DNA from 2 places in the Kitasatospora sp. CMC57 genome. Region 1 is predicted to be linked to the other one. Evidence: riboswitches for the same ligand, from Rfam matches in the RefSeq annotation. Region 1 holds a riboswitch; the other holds the start of a gene.
What was found. A riboswitch is a leader RNA that binds a small molecule or an ion and turns the genes downstream of it on or off. The one in region 1 is predicted to bind cyclic di-AMP.
Positions count from the first base shown of each region.

Region 1 (4,205 bases):
TGCGCAGGGCGGTCACGGCGGCGGAGCGGTACTCCGCGAAGTCGGCGGGCCTGGCGGTCGGGTAGGCCTTGTCGAGGTAGCTGCCCCAGGCGGCGGGGACGTGCGTCACGGTGAAGGCGAGTGCCTTGAGCACGGCGCGCTGGACGGCGCTCGGCGGCAGGTTCTCGATGAAGGCGTCGATCAGGGCGATCCCGGCCACCCGCTCGGGGGCCAGGGCGGCGGCCCGCACCACGGTGGCGCCGGTGTAGGAGTTGCCGACCAGGGCGGCCCGCTCGATGCCCAGGTGGTCGAGCAGGGCCAGGGTGTCCTCGGCGATCGAGGCGGGGGAGTAGTCGCTCCAGGTCATCGAGGACTCGCCGAGCCCACGCAGGTCCAGGGTGACGACCCGGTGGCCGGCGGCGGTGAGCAGCGGGCGCAGGTGGCGGTACACGCTGCGCGAGTCGAGCATGCCGGGGAGCAGGACGACCGGCAGGCCGGTCTCGGTGGCGGTGTCGTCGTAGGCCAGTCGGCCGCCGGGAACGGTCAGGAACTGGGTGGTCAGCGTCTGCGTCATGCCCATAAAGCTAAGGCTAATAGCCTTAGCTGTCAAGGGGTGCCGAGAAGCGATGGGATACCGTGCGGAGCGATCGAGTCGCACCGGACCTGAGGGGTCGTCATGCCGTTCATCAATGTCAAGCAGCTGGCCGGCCGGACCGCGGAGCAGCGGGCCGAGATCGCCCGCGAGCTCACCGAGACCTACGTCCGGATCACCGGCGTGAGCCCGGAGGTGGTGAACGTGGTGATCGAGGAGATCCCGCTGGAGAACTGGATGGCGGGCGGCGAGACCTACGCGGCCAAGCGGGCCAGGGGCTGACCCCCGCTCAGATCCCCTCCACCCGGAACGGGTCGTGCTCGGCGAGCAGCTTGTCCAGCCGTGCCTGGTCGACCCGGCTGGTGATCGCGCCGACCTCCTGGCGGTCGCGGACCACCTTGGCGAGCGTGAACGCCGCGGTGATCTCGTAGAGCAGGCCGACTGCCAGGAAGCCGCGCATCCAGGGGTCGACGGGCAGGTAGGCGATCCCGATCGCCAGGGCCGCACTGGCCAGGGCGAAGGACAGGACGGCCTGGAGGTAGTAGGCACTGGTGGTCCGGGGCTGCATCGAAGCGCTCATGTTCCGAGGGTCCCGAACTCCCTTGTCCGGCACCTGAGTACGGATACTCAACCCGTCGTCGCGCACCGTCACCGAGTAGTAGATCAAAAGCCGCATTCCGGTCACGGGTCGTCAGAAGAGGTGGACTGCATCTCTCAAGCCGCTTGGAATCATGGGCTCCTAGGATTAACGTTTGATAACGCAGCGCGGTCGGCAACGCCGTACCAGAACGGCACCGTGCGCCGTCGCCTAATCCTCAGGACCCGCTTTCACCGGTGGGTCCGGGAGCCGGGGAACCACCGTTCCTTGGGGTGAATCGGCCGGGTCCACAACCCGGTCGTAGGAGACCTTCCTGCTCCGAACCCGTCAGCTAACCCGGTAGGCGAGAAGGAAGGAAAGGAGCGCGCCTCCGTGGCGTCGACGCACTCCCAGGCACACCCTCGTACCGACTCCGGCAACCAGCTGCTGCTGGACCACCCGGAGGCCGCCAGGCACCGGATACCCCGTCAGCCCCGCTCCGGCGGCCCGCTGATCGGTGTCACCGCGATGACCGCTGCGCTCGGCGCCACCGCCTTCGCCGCCGGCTCCGCCGCGGCGGAGCCGGCCGCCGCCGCCCCGCCGCCGCCCGCCGTCGCTGCCGCCGACTCCTCCGGGGCCGAGCAGCACGGGCTCGCCGCCGACCCCGGCCTCGCCCTCGCCGCCCGGATCCAGCTCCAGGCCGACGGGCAGCGCACCGCCGCCGACGAGTCCGCCCGGCTGGCCGCGGCCCAGGAGGCGGAGGCCAAGCGGTCCGCCCAGGAGGCCGAGGCGAAGCGCGCCGAGCAGCGCACCGCGTTCGCCGCGCCCACCAGCAACTACGAGCTGACCGCGCACTACGGGCAGTCCGGCTCGTACTGGTCGCACCTGCACACCGGCCTGGACTTCGCGGCCGCCACCGGCACCCCGGTCACCGCCGTCGGCGCGGGCACCGTCACCTCGGCCGGCTGGTCCGGGGCGTACGGCTACCGGGTGATCGAGACCCTGAGCGACGGCACCGAGATCTGGTACTGCCACCTCTCCGCCATCGTCACCGCCTCGGGCGAGGTCGCCCCCGGCACCGTGCTCGGCAGGGTCGGGGCCACCGGCAACGTCACCGAGCCGCACCTGCACCTGGAGGTCCGGCCGGACGGCGCGGCCCCGGTCGACCCGCTGGACTGGCTGCGCGAGCGCGGCATCAACCCCTGACGGGACCGGGCCGTTCCGGTCAGCCGGTCTGCTCGGGCTGTTCCGCCTGCTCGGCGAGGTACGCCTCGATCTCCTCGGTGCCCGGCTCCGGGGCCAGGTCCGGGTACTCGTGCACCAGCAGCGCGGGCAGACCGGGCACGGTCCACTCGCCCAGCAGCCGGAGCGCCTCCTCGGCCACCGCGGCCTCGAAGCCCTCGAAGTCGCCGGAGAGCTCGTCCGGCATCGGCAGGCCGAGTGCGTTCAGCCCGGCCAGGTTGCGGTAGCTGCGCTGCATCAGCCGGTTCTCCAGCAGCAGCCGGGCGCCGTCGGTGGCCATCCCGATCGAGATCAGCCGCTGCCGGCCCCAGCCGCCGTCGGCCTCGATCTCGTCCAGTTCGGTCAGGGCGCCGAACGCCTCGGCCCGCTGCTCCGCCGTCAGCTCCCGGAAGCCGTCCAACCAGGCCCGGATTGCCGCCGGATCGGTGGTGTCCACCCCGTCCGCCCGGAGCAGCAGCGCGTACAGCCGCGGCCAGGTGACCAGGTGCGGCTGCCGGAGCAGCCCGCAGAGCAGCTCGCCCTGCCACTCCACCTCGGCGTGCAGCCGCTCCTGCCGCTTGGCGTTCAGCCGCCTGGCGGCCCGCTGATGGTCGATCAGCAGCCCCACGGCCCGCCCGTACGCGCCGGGGTCGGAATCCGGTTGCACGTACATGTAGATCCGCTCGTACAGCAGCTGCTCGACCACCGGCGAGCTCAGCTCCGGGTAGCCGTCGTGCATCCGGCCGTCGCCCAGCTCCAGCAGGGCCAGCACCGTCCGGACCGCCTCCACCGGGACGGGCTCGAGACCCTCGTCGGCCGCCCACCTGAGCAGGTCGTCGGCACGGGTACGGGGGCTGAGCCGGAGGTCGTCGTCGTTCACCCTCGTACGGTATCCGGTGCCGGGAGCCCAGGCCGTCCGTCCAGGGCGGGGGTGGGGTTCTCCCTACCCCAGGTCCGCCGGGGGACCTCATGTCGCGGACGGCGCCGGTCGGGCACCTTGGAGGGGTGGGCACGGAGCAGGACAACCAGACCGAGGAGCCGGTGATGACCAGTCAGACCTTCCCGTACGCCGAGCGCAGCACCAGCGGCGGCCGGGCGCACCCGGAGTTCTGGCGGGCACCGTTCGCCGCCGCCACCTACCGGCAGGTCGGCTTCGTGCTCGGCTCGCTGCCGATCGCCGTGCTGGGCTTCGCCTCCGTGGTGGCCTCCTTCTCGCTCGGGCTCGGCCTGCTGGTCACCGCGCTGGGGATGCCGGTGCTCGCCCTGCTCACCTCCGGCTCGCGTGGCTTCGCCGCGCTGGAGCGGCACCGGGCCCGCACCCTGCTCGGCACCGAGGTCGCCGCACCCGGCCCGGTCGCGCAGTCCCGGCCCGGCTTCTGGGGGGCCGTCACCGCCCGACTGGCCGACCGGGCCGGCTGGAAGGCGGCGCTGTACCAGGTGCTGATGCTGCCCTGGAGCATCCTGAGCTTCACCCTCACGGTGGTCTTCCTGGTGGCCGGCTGGGTGGTCGCGCTCTACCCGGCCTACCACTGGGTGTTCGCCCGCTACACCGACTGGCCGGGCTACCGGGTGTACGACTTCACCACCGACGCCGGGGCGCACCACGAGTACTACCTCACCTCGGGCCGGGACATCGCGGGCGTCTCGCTGCTCGGCCTGGTGCTGGTTTTCCTCACCCCGGTGCTGGTCCGGGGCCTGACCGCCGTCTCCCGGACCGCGATCCGGGGGCTGTGCGGCGGCCGCTGAGCGCGGATGCGGCCCCGCCGCTCCCGTGCTGCGATGAACGGGCCCGGTACCGCTCCCCGGTACCGGGCCCGTCGCATCCCCGGAGGCCCG
Region 1 is NZ_AP035881.2:3,398,266-3,402,470, reverse strand. Features, by position in the region: gene ACKUU6_RS14980 (alpha/beta fold hydrolase) at 1-553, opposite strand, end outside; gene ACKUU6_RS14975 (tautomerase family protein) at 656-853, shown strand; gene ACKUU6_RS14970 (YiaA/YiaB family inner membrane protein) at 861-1,151, opposite strand; cyclic di-AMP (ydaO/yuaA leader) riboswitch at 1,367-1,530, shown strand; gene ACKUU6_RS14965 (M23 family metallopeptidase) at 1,542-2,354, shown strand; gene ACKUU6_RS14960 (hypothetical protein) at 2,374-3,249, opposite strand; gene ACKUU6_RS14955 (sensor domain-containing protein) at 3,414-4,115, shown strand.

Region 2 (4,205 bases), 2.6 Mb from region 1:
GAGTTCGGCCTCCAGCTCGGTGACCCGGGCGGTCAGGCGCTGGACGTCCTGGACGGCGTCCAGGTAGTCGGTCTTGTGCCGCTTGGCGATCTCGCTGAGGGTGTCGACCCGGTCGGCGAAGGCGTCGCGTTCGGCGGCGAGCGGCTGGACCACGGTGTGGAAGACCGCTTCGGCGATCCAGTCCGCCCACGCGTTGATGTGCTGGGTGCCGGAGGGCCCACCGAGGTCGGCGTTCTGCAGGCCCTGGAGCATCGCGGGCCGGATGGTCTCGGCGATCCGCTGGGTCGCGGTGGGCTGCTCGGTCATGGCCGGTCCTCGCTCGTCGTTGGGTACCTCCGCGACATGACCAACGGAGCGAAGGCGCACATCACCGGTAAGGATAATCGCCGCGCGCACGCCGCTGTCCCCGGAGCCGACCAGGTCTCCGGGGGCAGCGGCGAGCGGGTCAGACGCGACCGGCGAAGTCCGGCGCCCAGTTGGCGATGGACTCGGTCCGCACGCCCGAGCGCGGGTTGGCGGCCTCGACGTACTTGCCGTCACCGATGTACATGGCGACGTGGTAGACGCCCGAGTTGCTGCCGTTGCTCGACCAGAACAGCAGGTCGCCGGCCTGGAGGCGGTCCAGCGAGACCCGGGTGCTGGCGTCCGCCTGGTCGTTGGCGATCCGGGGCAGGGAGATCCCGGCCTGACGGAAGGCCGCCTGGGTCAGACCCGAGCAGTCCCAACCGCCGTTGCTGCTGCCGCCGTAGACGTACGCCTGGCCGACCTTGGACAGCGCGAAGTTGACCGCGGCGGCCTTGCTGCCGGTCGCCGCCACCGTGGTGGTGACGGCGGCGCCGGACGCGGCCTTGGTGCTCTTGGCGGTCCGGGTGCCGGTGCCGGTGCCGGTCGAGGACGGAGCCGGCACCGGGGCGGTCGGCTTCGGCGCGCTGGTGAGCACCGTGGTGGTGCCACCGAGCGCCAGCTTCTGGCCCGGGTAGATCGTGTCCGGGCCCTCGGGCAGGATCGCCTTGTTGAGCTCGTAGAGCTTCTCCCAGCCGCCCTCGACGTGCTGGCTCTGCGCGATGGTGGAGAGCCAGTCACCGGCGACCACGGTGTAGGACTTGGCCGCGGTGGTCGTGGTGGTGGTCTGCTGCTCGGCCGCCTTCGGCGCCGGGGTGGCGGCCTTCGGGGCCGGGGCGGCCTGGGGGGCCGGGGCGGCCTGGGGGGCGGCCGCCTTCGGGGTGGCGGCCTTGGGGGTGGTCGCCGAGGTGTCGATCTGAGGAGCGCCGCCGCCCTTGGTCAGACCGGCCTTGACGGAGCAGACCGGCCAGGCGCCGGGGCCCTGGGAGGCGAGCACCTTCTCGGCTATCGCGATCTGCTGGCCCTTGGAGGCCTGGTTGGCCTGCGCGGCGTACTGCTTGCCACCGAACGCGGCCCAGGTGCTGGAGGTGAACTGGAGGCCGCCGTAGAAGCCGTTGCCGGTGTTGATGCTCCAGTCGCCGGTGGACTCGCACTGGGCGACCTTGTCCCAGGTGGAGACGGAGGCGGCGGAGGCGGAGCCGGCCGTGAAGCACGGGACCGAGAGGCCGATGCCGACCACGCCGGTCGCGGCGATCAGACGGCGGGTGCGCTTGGACGCGCTGCTGGACAGCATGAAGATGCGTTCCTCTCCCACGCCTGCGAGGTGAGCTGTCGGATTCGGGCTGGAGTTGCCCGGTCGTGTGTGAGCACGACTTCACCCCAAGCCTGAAATCGGTCGAATCGGACCAATCGCAGGCGACTTACCTGTGGTTCCCCCGCCCCTGCCATGGTGCTTTGCTGCGCTGCCTGTTCACCCGGTGGCAGGACTCGGCGTTCCGGGTGAACTGGGTCCGTGTGGCCACGAACAGGGGAGCACGGTAGGCAGACTCAAGTTGAAACCGCAAACCTGTGTGAGGCTGATCAAGGTTTCTTTACGGAACCTCCATGAACCGGAAGCTGTCGTTCCGCTGACGGATTTCGATCGAATCTGATCAAAGCCCTTGCCACTCAAGGGACTTGCCTATGCTTCAGGCGAGGCGGCCGCGGATGCGGCCCGGGGGAGGGGTACGCGGCACCATGCGGCACGCGAAGGGACCCGGACCGGTGCCGGAAGATAACGACTCGGCAACGGCCGGGCGCAGGAAGGTACTCGGCTGGATCGCGGCCGGCACGGTGGTCGCCGCGATCGGGGTGGAGGAGCTGGTCCGGCGCACCGCCGACGCCCCTGACGGCGCCTCGGCTCTGCCGCCACCTCCTCCGGAGGCGTCCCATGCGCACGACGGGCAGTCGCCGTCCTCCCCGGCGTCCGCCTCGCCGTCGCCCTCCCCGGAGCCGAGCGCGCCGCCCCGGCCGTGGTCCGATCCGGCCGGATGGGGCGGCGCGCTGCCGAATCCCACCGCAGCCGTTCGGATCGCCGACCACGTGGTGCTGGACGGTGATGTGACCGTTGGTTCGTTGGTGATCGAAGCTTCCGGTTCGCTGACCTTCGCGGCCGACCGATCGGTGGTGCTCAGTTCGGCGGGCAACGTCGAGGTGAAGGGCAGCCTGACGCTGGCCCCGGCCGACGCCGCCCTGCACACCCTGCGCTTCCCGAATGTGGACGAACGCCGCTTTCAGGGCGGCGGGATGACGTTGGTGCCGTCCGACACCGGCCTCTGGGTCACCGGAGCGGGCTACCTGCGGCTGGACGGCGCCGCCAGGACGGCCTGGGTGCGCGCGGCCGGCGCACTCGAGGCCGGCGCCACCACGGTCACCCTCACCACCGCACCGACCGGCTGGCGCCCGGGCGACGAGCTCGCCATCACCCCGACCGGCGCGCCGGACGCCGACGGCTTCTCCGAGCGGTACGACCTGCGGACCATCGCCGCTATCAGCGGCAGCGCGGTGACCCTGGACGGCCCGCTCAGGCACCCGCACCCCCGGGTGGCGACCGGAGGGGGTGTCACCGTCGGGGCCGAGGTGCTGAATTTGACCCGTAATGTCCGAATCGAGGGCACCGAGAACGGCCGCGCCCACGTCCACCTGACCAGCTCACGCCCGTCCGACGTCCGGCATGCCGCCCTGCGCTGGCTGGGCCCTCGAGCGCCCGGCAAGGACCAGTGGAACGGCAAGCCGCTCACCGAGCCGGTGCTCGGCCGGTACGGGCTGCACTTCCACATGCTCGGCGACACCAGCCGGGGCACCGTGGTCGAGGGAGTCGTGGTCCGCGACACCGGCAGCCACGCGTTCGTCCCGCACGCCAGCCACGGCATCACCTTCCGCAGCTGCATCAGCCACCAGACCCGGGAGGACGCCTACTGGTGGGACGGGCCGCTGGACACCAGGACGCCGCAGGGCCCGTCCGACGACATCACGTACGACTCCTGCGTTGCCTCCCGGACGCTCTACGACCCCAACCCGCGCGGCTACCGGCTCACCGGGTTCAGTCTCGGCGCGGGTACCGGCGGTGTGGCCAGGGACTGCGTGGCGGTGGGCGTGCAGGGTGCGAACGGTGCCTCCGGCTACCACTGGCCGGAGACCAGTGAGGGCGTCTGGACCTTCGAACGCTGCCTGGCGCACAACAACCTGGAGAACGGCATCTTCGTCTGGCTCAACGCCCAACACCACCATGCGGTCGGCCAGTTCGTGGCCTACCACAACGGAGGATGGGGCATCGAGCACGGCGCCTACCTGAACGACTTCGACTACACCGGCAGCGTCCTGTACGGCAACGCGGGCGGGGGAGTGGCGCTGCACGCCCTCGGCCGGGACAAGGGCACGGTGCTGGACGGCCTGCTGATCGACGGGGCCGGCCAGTCGGATTTCGCGGTCTCCACCATGCACCACCAACTGCCGGGCGAGACCGTCCTGGTGACCCGCAGTCGGCTGATGGGCTATCGGAAGGCGGGCGTCGCGTTCCGCGCGGTGGACGGCGGGGCGCCTGAGGACGTCGCGGTGCTCGACTGCGAGTTCGGCGGCGCCGACCTCTGGTTCGACCCCGCCCTGCCCGAACCCAAGCGGATCGTCCTCCGACGGGCCGGCCAGTCCCAGGCCGTCGAGGTCCACCGCGACAACAGCCGCACCCCCACCACCGCCACCCCGGGCCCGCGCCCGGTCACGACCCCACAGGTGACCTTGCACGACGCGGCGGCCCGCACGGCGCGCCTCACCTGAGCGGAAGGGCTCGGGGAACGGCGACCTCGATGTCGTCGTCGTTCCCCGGG
Region 2 is NZ_AP035881.2:6,038,293-6,042,497, forward strand. Features, by position in the region: gene ACKUU6_RS27080 (hypothetical protein) at 1-306, opposite strand, end outside; gene ACKUU6_RS27085 (transglycosylase family protein) at 446-1,636, opposite strand; cyclic di-AMP (ydaO/yuaA leader) riboswitch at 1,644-1,846, opposite strand; gene ACKUU6_RS27090 (hypothetical protein) at 2,107-4,155, shown strand.
Region 2: another riboswitch for cyclic di-AMP. It lies ahead of ACKUU6_RS27085 (transglycosylase family protein); the one in region 1 lies ahead of ACKUU6_RS14965 (M23 family metallopeptidase).